DNA from 4 places in the Chryseobacterium sp. WLY505 genome. Region 4 is predicted to be linked to each of the others. Evidence: riboswitches for the same ligand, from Rfam matches in the RefSeq annotation. Region 4 holds a riboswitch; each other region holds the start of a gene.

Region 1 (3,162 bases), on a different contig from region 4:
CGGGAAACATCACCAAAGATCACAGGAGGTTTCACACAACGGCTTCCGTAGCTTTGTACCCAACCGTTTTTAGTGAATACAAATCCTTCCAGCTGTTCTCCGAAGTATTCCACCATGTCGTTACGCTCAAATTCTCCATGAACCAATACATCGATTCCGATGTCTTCCTGCCAGCGGATTGTTCTCTGCGTTTCCTGTTTCAATAAGGTATCATATTGTTCTGCAGTAAGCTCTCCTTTTTTGAATTTTGCTCTCCAGCTTCTTACTTCTGTGGTTTGCGGGAATGATCCGATAGTGGTGGTTGGAAATAATGGAAGCTGCAATACTTCCTGCTGTTCTTCTTTACGGATTTTGAAGGTATTTATTCTCTGAGCGTCTTTTTCAGTAACGGCATTCGCTCTTTGTTTTACCTGATCATTATGGATAAGAGAAGAAGTTTTTCTGCTTTCAATGGCTTTTTTATTTTCTTCGAATGCTTCAAGAATTTGTTCATTTTCCGTTCCGGAAGCCAGTTCTTTAAGTGTTACGACTTCTGTCACTTTTTGTTTTGCAAAAGCCAGCCAGTTTTTAATTTCAGGATTAAGATTGGTTTCAAAATCAAGGTCACAAGGTGAATGAAGCAATGAACATGATGGTGCAATGAAGATCCTTTCAGATCCTAATTTCTCAACAGCTTTTCTGATGAAAGACAATGATTTTTCATAATCATTTTTCCAGATATTTCTACCGTCAATTACGCCTAATGAAAGACTTAAGCTTTCCGGAATAATATTCAGAATATCATCCAGCTGTTCAGGATTTCTCACCAGATCAACATGTAATGTATTCACCGGAAGGGAAACTGCAAGTGATGCATTGTCTTTTAATCCGTCAAAATACGTAGCTACAATAAATTTCAGTTTCGGGAAACGTTTTCTGATTTCGGCATACACAGAAAGATAAGTTTCTTTGGCTTTTTCTGTTAAATCCAACGCCAGAAAAGGTTCATCAAACTGAATCCATTCTGCACCCTGATCCTGAAGTTTGGTTAAAATCTCTATATAAACAGGAAGAAGATTTCCAGCCAGATCCAATTTATCGAAGCCTTCTTCTTTTTCTTTTCCTAATAACAGATAAGAAACCAGTCCGATAATTACAGGTTTTGCATTGATTCCCGCTTGTTTTGCTCCTGCAAATTCATTGAAAATCTTATCTGAGCTCAGTTTAAACTGTTGATTTTTATAAAATTCCGGAACGATATAATGATAGTTGGTGTCGAACCATTTGGTCATTTCCATGGCAGTGATATCCAATCCGTCTTTCTGATAGCCTCTTGCCATCGCAAAATAAAGATCCAACTCAGTATTGTTCTTTTTAAGCACTACTTCATGATAACGTGTTGGAATTGCTCCTACAACAAGGCTCATATCCAATACCTGATCATAGTATGAAAAATCATTACATGGGATAAGGTCTATGCCTGCTTCTTTCTGGATATTCCAGTTTTGGTTACAGATAGTTCTTCCTGTATTCAGAAGTTCTTCCAAAAGGATTTTACCTGACCAATACTGCTCGCAGGCTTTTTTGAGTTCTCTTTTGCTACCAATACGCGGATAGCCAAGAATGTGAGTTTGCATTTTTTTAAACTTTTTAATTCAACTTATCGGGAAAGTTCTTTAAAAGGCTTCGTAATGTTTTATCGGAAGAAGTTTCAGGAAAGTCATGACATAGCAGACAGCGTAATTTCCTTTACAAAAGAAAATACCCGAATCCGATATATCATCTGTATGACCTCAAAGCTTCAGACCGCGAAAGCATTGTCAATTCAGTAAAGGCAGGTCTCCTGACTTGTAACAGTTTCCGTCATCCTTCCCGCTTTTGGCAGTGGATCTGCAAGGACAGAAACCTTTGGTGTGTTACTTACAGTTGCGCGACAGCTCGTGATTTGCACACGATTCCCTATTAATCTACCTTAAGTAAAACCTTTCCTGTTTGATGAAGTATCTGTAAAGAACTGTACTTTTACCTTTAACCATGGTCATCAGTAAAAGTTTTTAATTTTGTGTAAAATTAGCAATACAGAATAAAACTACAATCAATATTAAATAATTAAGCAAATTAAACTTTTAAAAATTAAAATTAAAGTATATAATTCTGTACATTTGACTGTTTTAATCATTTAAAAGAATAATATTCTGTGGAACAACTCGATGATAAGGATTTACAGCTGCTCAGGCTGCTCCAGAAAAATGCTAAACTGACCGTTAAGGAACTTGCAAAAGAAGTAAACCTTTCTACCTCCCCTGTTTTTGAAAGGGTAAAAAGACTGGAACAGGATGGTTTTGTTAAAAGATATGCAGCGGTTCTTGATGCTGAAAAACTGAACCGCGGATTTACGGTTTTCTGCCAGATCAAACTCAAAATTCATGACAGATCTGTAGGTTATGATTTTGTAAAAGAGATTTTAGAAATTGAAGAAGTTGCCGAATGCTACAATATTTCCGGAGATTTTGATTTCCTTCTGAAAGTTCAGGTAAGAGATATGAAGCATTATCAGGATTTTGTATTCAATAAGCTGGGATCGGTAGATTCCATAGGGAGTACCCACAGTACGTTTGTGATGGCTGAGGTAAAGAATAACCATGGGCTGACGATATAGCTTTCGCTTTACGTTAATCTGCTTCAGATATAAAAACATCCGTCGATAATGACGGATGTTATTACTATTTTAATTTTCCAGTATTTAATTGGCTGCCCGATCAACAAGCGTTGGTGTTAAACCTAATGATTTCAACCTGTTTTTACTGTCAAAAAACAATGTTGCATAATGTTTTCCTTTTTTAAAAGTCAGTTTTGATCCACCTGGGAATTCACTGTCAGCTCCTAATTTTTGTGTTTTAGCATTGTATTGAGTGAACCTGGTTTTACTATCCTGTAATGTACTTTTATTCAGGACAAGGCCAAAAGGAAGCCCTTCCACTACTAAAGATGTATTGTCTGAAGTTTCGAAAAACATCTCATTGACAGCGTTATTTTTCCCAAGACCACAATAAAGCTCCAGCCCTGTTTTCATGGTCCATTTTGCATATTTTTCTTCATTGGCATCTTCATAAAAAACGGTTTTTACATTTAGTGCTTTTGATATTTTATCAGGTGTCTGTGGAAATATAAATTCTGAATTTT
Region 2 (3,162 bases), 180 kb from region 4:
TTAAAGAAAATAAGATCCTTCAAGATATTTATTTAGGATGTGAAACCGGGCAGATTATTGGAATTCTGGGCAGAAATGGTGTTGGAAAATCAACCTTGTTAAAAATTATTTTCGGAACTGAGTATGGTGATAGTCAGTTTATAAAATATGACAACACTATTCTGAAAAGTATGTCCGATAGAAAAAACAGAATTGCTTACTTACCTCAGAATCTCTTTCTGCCAAAATTTATAAAAATCAAAAACCTGATTCCTCTTTTTTGTAATCAAAAGAATACTGAGCTACTTTTTACATCAGAATTCGTACAGCCTTTCCTTCATGAAAAACCTAAAAATCTTTCCAAAGGTGAACAGAGAATTATTGAAACCTTGATGATTATTTATTCTGAATCGCATTTTATTTTACTGGACGAGCCTTTCCACAGTCTTTCTCCAAAAGTTTCTGCAGCATTGAAAGCTGCAATTATTGAACAGTCTGAGAATAGGGGATTCATTATTTCTGATCATAATTTTAAGGATGTTCTGGATATTTCTAAAATCACATATCTGCTTTCGGACGGTCATCTGAAACAAATACAAGATTTTAAAGAACTGCAACGGTATAATTATCTTCCGAAAAGCATTTAATTTATATATTTGAAGGATCAAAAAATTTTCATGATGACTTTCATAAACAAAGCATTCTATTTATCCGCTTTCAGTATTTTATCTATTGCTTTTGTAAAAGGGCAGACTAAAGTTCCTTTTGGAGTTGTAAAAGCTGAAGAAGGATATGCCAACGTACGCGTACATAAAGACGATTACCGAAAAATTGTAGATAAGATCCGTATGCGTAAAGGAGATGTATTTGTTTATGTAAAACCTGCTCCCGGAGAAACGGAATGGATCTGGATCAAATATCCTGAAAAACAGGATGACGACAAACCTTTTGTACGGTATGAAACTCTGGATAAAGAAGGAATGGTAAATAAAGGACGTATTGCGTATGTGGACGAGCTTCCCGCTTATACTCCATCCAAATCCAAAAACGGAAGATCCCTGATCTTCACCGACAACTCTGATCCAAAAATCCCTACTGCCCAAAGGAGCAAAGTGGTAATTGATATCTATCCGTCCAATGCCGGATACCGTAAAAAGGAAAAAGATGCAGATGGAAAAATTCTCACCATTGATAAAGTGAAACCATGGGGAATCGGGAATGATCTTCCTGAAGGTATGACTGAAATCAAATCCATCAGAGTACAGCAGCCCGGAAGAGGATCTGTTTTTGTAAGAGAAGCTATCAAAAATATGTTCCAGCCTACCATGGATTTTGAGAACATTGGAGTAACTTCCCTTGACAATGATAATATTTTCCTTTATATGATCAACGGTTCAGGAGAAAACAGATATACCACACTCTGGACGATTAAGAAAGGAAGAGTAATCAGCCAGATTATTTATCATAATCCGGAATAAATTCATTATTTTTGCATTCGAAAAGTTTTTACGCTTATTCATCACAGAAATTGGTTCTGCATCACTGCAGATTAAAAGGGAACCGTGTGAAAATCACGGACTGTCGCGCAACTGTAAAGTAACTGAAGTCTTTATCAAAGATCCACTGTGCGAGGCATGGGAAGGAGATAAATGATGTTACAAGTCAGGAGACCTGCCTTTTTCTTAAACATGTAACTTTCGCGATTTGAAGTTGTATTGATCTGATGGATTGTTTCAGGAATTCTATAAGTTCCTGTCATTATTCTGTTGTTTCCAATCATTTCCTATCGCTTTAATTAATAATGATATATGACTACAGAAGAAAGAATTGAAGCATCCGAAACCAGAATCTTTAAAGCGGTTTTCCCCAACACCACCAATCATTACGATACCCTTTTTGGAGGTACTGCAATGCAGCTGATGGATGAGGTAGCTTTTATCACCGCAACCCGTTTTGCCAGAAAAAGAGTGGTAACGGTAAGCAGCGATAAGATCGATTTCAAAAAGCCTATTCCTGCCGGAACCATTGTGGAACTGATCGGGAAAGTTTCATACGTGGGAAAAACCAGTATGAAAGTAAATGTTGAGATTTACACCGAACAGATGTACTCCTATGAAAGAGAAAAAGCAATTATAGGTGATTTTACTTTTGTAGCGATTGACGAATTCAAGAAACCAATCCAGATACTATAAATAAAATTTCGGGCGGCCAAAGGCCGCCCGAAGCTTTATATATTTTTCATTGAAATTACTTCAGCACTTTTTCTGTTTCCAGACTTTTACCCAATAAAAGCTCAAACGCCTCTCCCATTTCATCCGATGCTCTGCTGATCGCATTTTCAAGCATATTTCGGATTTGTCTTTCTGTCACTCCAGCTTCAGTCCAACTCTTTCCGGAAGTATGAGAATTTAAGATAAACGGCATGATTCTGTCGATCCCACACGCAAAAATAGCGTCTGGTGTTTTCTCATCTTCAAACTCCAGCCATAAATTAAAAAATTCAGTACGCAAAGGTTCATCCAGAATTCCAAAGATTTTCTGAGCAGAAGCTTTCTCTCTTTCAAACTTTCCTACCATGGCTTTTTCATCAAAAATAAAAGTATCTCCGGCCTCAATCTCTACAAGATCGTGGATAGAAAGCATTCTTATCACCCTTAGCAAATCTATATCTGCACGGTTTTTAGCATACGGATAAAGGATTTGAGCCAGAATAATAATCTGCCAGGAATGTTCCGCCGTATTCTCTCTTCGGGAATCGTCTGCATTATAGTTTCGTCGTTGTACATTTTTAAGCGCATCTACTGCCAGAATAAAATCGATCTCTTTCTGAATTTTCATCTTACTTCTTATTTCTGTTATATTGATCAGACGGATATACCTTTGTTTTGGTAATCCATTTATTATTTATTTTTTCTTTAGTGATTACTTTTACACTACCTTCTATACTCATATCCTCTTGTTTTTCGAGGACCTTTTCCAGCCCTTTATTCGGAATTACAGCATATTCTGTGGTAAAAAAATCACAGCACCCGGATTTCCCATAGGAAATAAGACGTTTACGCCGGGCATCAACATCAAAGATATCCAGGCCGTTTGAGCCCAGTTCTGTAAGTTCATCGCTTTTTACAAACCCCATTCTTGTTTTGTTGAAGACATATACGTCATAAGATGCCCCGCTGTAAT
Region 3 (3,162 bases), on a different contig from region 4:
CTGATTGCGATAGAAAGTGTCTTCCGGATCACTGATATCTCTTGCACTTTGGTATGTATAAGAAAGCAAAGGTCGGAGGGTTACTTTTCCAAGCTGCATTTCAGTCTGTACATTAACATCAGCTCCAATGATTTCAACCAATCCAAGGTTCATCATCAGCCAGCGGAACATGCTTCCATTTGGAGCAGCTACAATTTTATCCTGTACTTTATTGTAGTAACCGTCTACTTTAGCATAAAATGTTTTAAAGAAACGGTTGTTATAATTCTTCTGATAGGTAAATCCTATATCATATTGATTGGTGAATTCCGGTTTCAGGTAGGTATTTCCGATATTGGTATAATACAAATCATTGAAGGTCGGAAGTCTGAAAATCCTTTTATAGAAAGCTCTGAGGGTAAGCTCCGGAATTTTTTCCGGCTGATAGCTCATAAAAACGGCAGGTGTCCACTCTCTGGCATCTCCCGGCCTTTTATTTTTTCTTACTTCTTCAAATGTAAAAGTTCCTAAAAGGCTTCCCAGAATTTTGAATCTGTTCCACTGATAGGTTGTCGCCAATGCGACCAATGTAGTGTATCGGGTAGGATAAGAAAAGTTATCCAGATTGGCATCCAGATTATTGTACTGAAAATCACCACTCAGGCTGACATCCCAATTGGGTGTGATTGAGTAAATATTGGAAGAGGAAAGGTAAAGCTCCCTTTGGATGTAGGTATTATCAGTATAAATAATAGACTGCGAACGAACCGTGTCCATAAAATGGGTATAATCGTAAGCGAATTTTGCTTTCAGCTGTGTTTCAAATTTCGGGAACAGTTTCTTTCTCAGATTGGCCTGTACAAAATAATTCTCATCGGAAAGCCTTGCTCCTCTTCCTCCGAAACGTCCATTCACAATAGGTGCCGGCATTCCACGGTTTGAAATATAACCGTAGCCACGGATATTCCAGCTTCCGTTATTTAAAGTTCCGTTGAGAGAAGTTTCAAAACGTTTTGCCCGAATATCTGAATCCTGTCTTTTGGCAATGGTATCATAAGCCTGTTGTCCATCAGGATATTTCTTGGCATAACGAAATCTGTAAATTCCATCACTCTGCATAAATTCTCCACTGAAGCTGGCAGAAATCCTGTCAGAAATTTTCTGTTCCAATCGGAATGATGGATTAAAAAGGTCAATGGATGCACTTTTTGCTCTTACAACCAAATTGGTTTTTCTATTTCCTTTAAATACGGGTGTTTTTGGCTGTAAATAGATAGACCCCGAAGAGCCGAAGTCTTTTGCCGGCTGAAAAATTTCACTTTTCTGACCGTTGTACAATGATATTTCTTCCAGATCGTCTAAAGAATATCGTCCAAGATCCACCAGCCCGTTTTGGGCATTTCCTAATTGAATTCCATCATAGAAAACCCCTACATGCTGGCTTCCCATGCTTCGGATATTAATAGTTTTCAAACCACCCAATCCGCCGTAATCTTTAATCTGAACACCTGAAAAATATCGTAAAGCATCTGCAACGGAATGACTGTTCAGTCTTTCCAACTGCTCACCCTGTAGGATTTGTGCCGGGAGGATTTCTTTAAAATTCTTTTTGTAAAGATTGATTCCTTTAATAGTCTCTTCCTGAAGGCTGTCTTTTTTCCTGTTTTGAGAAGACAAAAGTTGAGATGTGATCACCAATATTGTGAAAACAGCTTTATGAATTGCAGAAGTAGTTAGTTTTGCCGCCATTAGCTCATTTAGGGTAATGAAGACGCTAATGGGGTATAAGAATACAACGACAAAGCACAGCTGTCACTGCACAGAATCATTGATGTCCTAAGCTTTATTCCACGAAAGCGTCAAACGATTATTTTCTGGCAGGTCTTCTGACTTACTCCATTTTTGAAATCCTTCCCATTAAAAAACAGTGGATATATTCTTCAAAAACTTTGGTGCGGAGCTTACAGCAGCGGGTCTGTTCCGGATTTTCACCGGATTCCCTTTTAAGAGCTTTTTAGGGCTCACCAAATTTCGGCAAAGATAAATAATTATTCCTAATCCCCAATTAAAATCATGATTCATAAACAATTAAAGCTCCCGAAGGAGCTTTAACATCATTTATTGGGGTGTCACTTTAAATTCCAATATTCAGGAAAACACTGAATCTCGATTTAGCTTCAATATCTCCTCCCGCCAGATGAGTGTACATGGGAAGCATGATTTCACTTCCCAGGCTCAGCTTTTTATAAGAGGCTTCAAATCCCAGCTTTCCATACAAAGCACTTCCTGCAGTATTGGGCAGGGCTTCATCAAATTGTTTATTCTGAGCGTAAACTTCTCCCTGAACTCCCGTTTTTACAGAAAAAATAGATTTTTCATTTCCTGCAACCTGATAAAAACCCGTTGCAGCATAGTTCCATTGGTTTCCAAAACGGTAATTTTTTTTATTCTCTGTTTTGATCGTATAGTCTGTATTGACCAATACGGCTACTTTATTTTTCTGAAATTTATAATTCAAAGCTGCCTGATAATCCCAGCTTCCGGTTCCCAGCTGAAAACTCGGATTCACTCCGGATGCTCCTTTTTCATCAAACTTCCCAAGTGGAATTTTCACGCCCAAACCTCCGCTAAGGTGATGGAAATTATCTTTAGAGCTCATCAGCTGGTAAATTCCCATCAGGTTCAGATCTCCTATTCCATTGATTCTGATATCACCCTGGAGGGTTTTCTTTTCATGAAAATGGAATGGAAGGCTCGCATACACACTCAGCTTTTTAGTCAGTGGAATTTTCCCCCACAGCTGAAGCGTATTGAAATACTGATCCTGGGTAAGGTCTTTTACAAATAAGTTCTCTTTCGCTTTATAATGCTGGGCAAAGTATTTGATTCCGATAAACTGCGGGTTCAGTAAAGATTCAAACCCGGAAGATCCGTTTCCTGCTGCACAGCCACAGGCATCACAATCATCATCAAAATTGAATCTGCTAAAGGTTTCCGGAGCACTATATGCACTGTCTCTGATCGTTTTCGCCTGATACTGACTCAACAGGATCAAACTTACTATCACTATAATCTTCTTCATGTTTTTATAAATTATTCTGCAAATTTTGGATTGGATATAAAACTTTTATCCGATAATGTTTTCAGGAACGCAATGATTGATTGTCTTTCCTGACTGTTCAT
Region 4 (3,162 bases):
ATTCCCCTCATTAGCGATAAAATATCCGTTCTGGTACGTGATCGGGGAAATTTCAAATTCGGCAGAATCACTTGTACATGAAGAAATATTAAACAATAATACAACTGCAAATAGGACAGTTAAAAGTTTAGTTATTTTCATAATTTATTCAATTTTAATTTATTAAAAATTTATTGCTGCATACACACTATAGTTTCTTTTCGGTAAAGGATAGAAAGAAACAGTTTTATAGTAAGTATTGGTTAGATTATTCACTTTAAACCCTAAGGTATATTTCTTGGCTAACGTGGCCGAAATGCCCATATTTAAAAGAAAATATGGATCTATGGCATCAGATCTTTTTTCATCACTTGTCGTATAAGTAACCCCATTCAGCTGTCCTTGTGCAAAAAACTTAAAGAAACCATATTCATAATCTATACTGGCATTTCCTCTGTGCATGGGAACATAAGGTCTCTGCATTTTCGTTTCTTTATCAATAGATTTTGCATAGTAGTATCCTGCATTCACGCGGATTTTATGGCTGCCCAGCTGTTTACTGAAAGACAACTGAGATTCCAGGCCGTAAGATTCAGATTTATTGACATTATATGCCTGCCAGTATCCCAGAGCAGTCGGAAGCCATACAATAAGATCGGTCACATTCATATAGTAAGGAGACAGGGTAAGTTTAAAATCTCCTGCTTTGAACTCATTGGTCATATCTACCTGGGTAGAGGTTTCCGGTCTCAGATCTTTATTTCCTCCCGGTTCGTAATAAATATCATTGAAGGACGGATATCTGAAATTTTTTGATACATTAACACTCACATCATACCACTTTGCAGCACTCCACTTTCCAGAGAAAGAATACATTAACGGGGACTTTACATCTTCTACAAAATCTTTCTTAAATCCACCCTCAAAACGCAGGTCTTTTGTTGCAAAATATCGTAGCAATCCTGAAACGGAACCTATATTTCTGCTGACATTGGATATTCCGCTCTGATATCCTTCTCCTTTATTAACCTGAAACTCTCCGATGATATTAAAATTCCATTTTGAATTCAGAAAGTAATTGAAATCATTTTTAAAAATATAATTCTTCCCGGTTCCTCCACTTGATTTAGGTAGATTTAATGAACCAAAATACTGAAAATTCTCTTCCGTATAAGCTGCTCTAAGGGAATTGCTGAACTTCGTTTTGTTCCAGTCCCAGGAAAGAAGACTTCTTACACTCTGAGTTTTATATTTCGTTTTGGTTCCCGTTTCTTCATATACCGGATAATGCTGTGAAGAATCAAAAAACTGGCTCTGCCACGAGATCTTATGATCGTCCGTAATTTTATAGGATGCTCCTGCATTAAACGTTGTATTGTAATAATTTCCGTTTCGGTTGATATAGTTCAGATCGCTGACCTTATAATCATTTTCACTTACAGAATAATTTCCGGAAGCTTTAAAACTAAACTTATCATTGCTGTAGGAACCTTTTATAAAATTGTTATAAGTATTAAAAGAAGCTACTTCTGAAAATAAGGAACCATGGAAACCTTTATTAAAATCAAGGGTATTATTGAGGTGAATACTTCCCCCGATGGCACCACTTCCATACACTACACTTCCACCACCAGCTTTGATACCGATCTGATCATAGCCGAACAAAGCAATATTATTAATATCCCCCTGGCCTAAAAAATTAGAATTGATATTAATCCCATTCCAGACAAAAGCAGTCTGCTGGGCGGTAGTTCCTCTGAAAGAAGGTGAAGAAACGGCTCCACGGCCATTTTCTTTGATAAAAACCTGTGACTGAAATCTGAGAAGCTCAGAAAGATTACTGGAGTTTTTCTCAGCATCTTCTGCTGTAATAGTTTTTACAGGATGAAAGAGTTTCACCCTGTTCATCTGGTTGTCGAAGACATAAATAGTGTCAATGGTTTTCTCTTGTCCAAAAAGAAAACATCCATAAGATGAAAAAAGCAGTACTAAAGATCTTTTTATATCCATACTTTTTTACTTTTCCTCCGAAAGCAATATGTTTTTTTAATTATAATTCCGGCAGGTCTCCTGACTTTCGCATTCTGCTCCTTCCCGTTATAAAACAGTGGTTTTTTGCAGAAACTTGTGTTGCGATTTACAGTTGCGGGGACAGTCCGGGAGTTACACCCGATTCCCTTTTAATTCCAAAATACTGGAAACCAAAATTTTTGCAAAGATAGTTTTTTATGTGTATTCACCAAAAACTACACTTCGCCTTAAAAATGTTATCTTTTTGTCAGTTAAACAAAAAAAAGAACGGCCGCTTTCAATATTGAAAACAGCCATTCATCCCACTACTTTACTATTTATATATGTTACTTTTTAATAAATTTATAAGGCTCCTGTTGTACTCCTTTTACAGAGTATTGTAAGATATAATCTCCTGTTGACAGAGCCGAAACATCAATCTGTCCTTCTACAGCATCCAATGATTTCACTTTTTGTCCAACCATATTATAAATTTCTGCTTTCTCTATTTTTCCTGTTCCTTTAAAATAGAGGATATCAGTCACAGGATTAGGATAGATTCCTATACTGTTTTTCTCTTTTACGGCATCATTCACCGATAAATATTCAGAAGTATCCAGGTAAAAGGCAATCATTTGACCAGAAGCATTTGTCCCTGATCCGGCAATTTTCTTTCCGTCCTGTGAAATTGCTAAAGGAAGCCCCATCGTGACTCCATTGGTAGCAATTCCTAAAGACGCGGCATAATCATTCAGGTTAATTCTTCCGCTGGCAGAGGTCCAGATAAAGCCTTCACCTGACATCGGAGGTGCTCCAAATGCTCTGTAATACCCAATTACTTTTTTTCCATCAGCTGAAATTCCCGTTGCTCCTCCTTTGAAGCTGAAAGAAGCATTAGGATGCGTTATATAAGTAAGCCCGCTTACCGCATTCCAGACATAAGGATTAGGATTTGCTGCCCCTATGATTGTAATTCCATCTGCAGAAATCCCTCCTGCTTCTCCTACATTATTCCCATTATTATCTGTAATAAAGCTTTCTACTCCATCTTGCCATTTTGCGCCACTTCTTGTCCCGGTTGGCTCATCCTGCCAACCCACAATTACTGTTCCTGACGCATTGATTGCATTGGCTCTGGAACTGCGTCCGGCAACAATACTTCCCAAATCTACC

Evidence for each region. A riboswitch is a leader RNA that binds a small molecule or an ion and turns the genes downstream of it on or off. The one in region 4 is predicted to bind cobalamin.
Region 1: linked by a shared signal. The riboswitch ahead of metE (5-methyltetrahydropteroyltriglutamate--homocysteine S-methyltransferase) and the one ahead of RAH34_RS01445 (TonB-dependent siderophore receptor) in region 4 are both predicted to bind cobalamin.
Region 2: linked by a shared signal. The riboswitch ahead of RAH34_RS00700 (acyl-CoA thioesterase) and the one ahead of RAH34_RS01445 (TonB-dependent siderophore receptor) in region 4 are both predicted to bind cobalamin.
Region 3: linked by a shared signal. The riboswitch ahead of RAH34_RS12705 (TonB-dependent siderophore receptor) and the one ahead of RAH34_RS01445 (TonB-dependent siderophore receptor) in region 4 are both predicted to bind cobalamin.

Annotation. Positions count from the first base shown of each region.
Region 1 is NZ_JAVCWI010000004.1:192,120-195,281, reverse strand. Features, by position in the region: gene metE (5-methyltetrahydropteroyltriglutamate--homocysteine S-methyltransferase) at 1-1,616, opposite strand, end outside; cobalamin riboswitch at 1,795-1,981, opposite strand; gene RAH34_RS11195 (Lrp/AsnC family transcriptional regulator) at 2,177-2,638, shown strand; gene RAH34_RS11190 (hypothetical protein) at 2,723-3,162, opposite strand, start outside.
Region 2 is NZ_JAVCWI010000001.1:140,553-143,714, forward strand. Features, by position in the region: gene RAH34_RS00690 (ATP-binding cassette domain-containing protein) at 1-626, shown strand, start outside; gene RAH34_RS00695 (hypothetical protein) at 657-1,457, shown strand; cobalamin riboswitch at 1,492-1,673, shown strand; gene RAH34_RS00700 (acyl-CoA thioesterase) at 1,788-2,171, shown strand; gene RAH34_RS00705 (HD family hydrolase) at 2,227-2,817, opposite strand; gene RAH34_RS00710 (hypothetical protein) at 2,819-3,162, opposite strand, start outside.
Region 3 is NZ_JAVCWI010000005.1:141,385-144,546, forward strand. Features, by position in the region: gene RAH34_RS12705 (TonB-dependent siderophore receptor) at 1-1,728, opposite strand, end outside; cobalamin riboswitch at 1,838-2,023, opposite strand; gene RAH34_RS12710 (transporter) at 2,114-3,061, opposite strand; gene RAH34_RS12715 (cytochrome-c peroxidase) at 3,073-3,162, opposite strand, start outside.
Region 4 is NZ_JAVCWI010000001.1:322,632-325,793, forward strand. Features, by position in the region: gene RAH34_RS01440 (YncE family protein) at 1-141, opposite strand, end outside; gene RAH34_RS01445 (TonB-dependent siderophore receptor) at 163-1,989, opposite strand; cobalamin riboswitch at 2,022-2,200, opposite strand; gene RAH34_RS01450 (T9SS type A sorting domain-containing protein) at 2,337-3,162, opposite strand, start outside.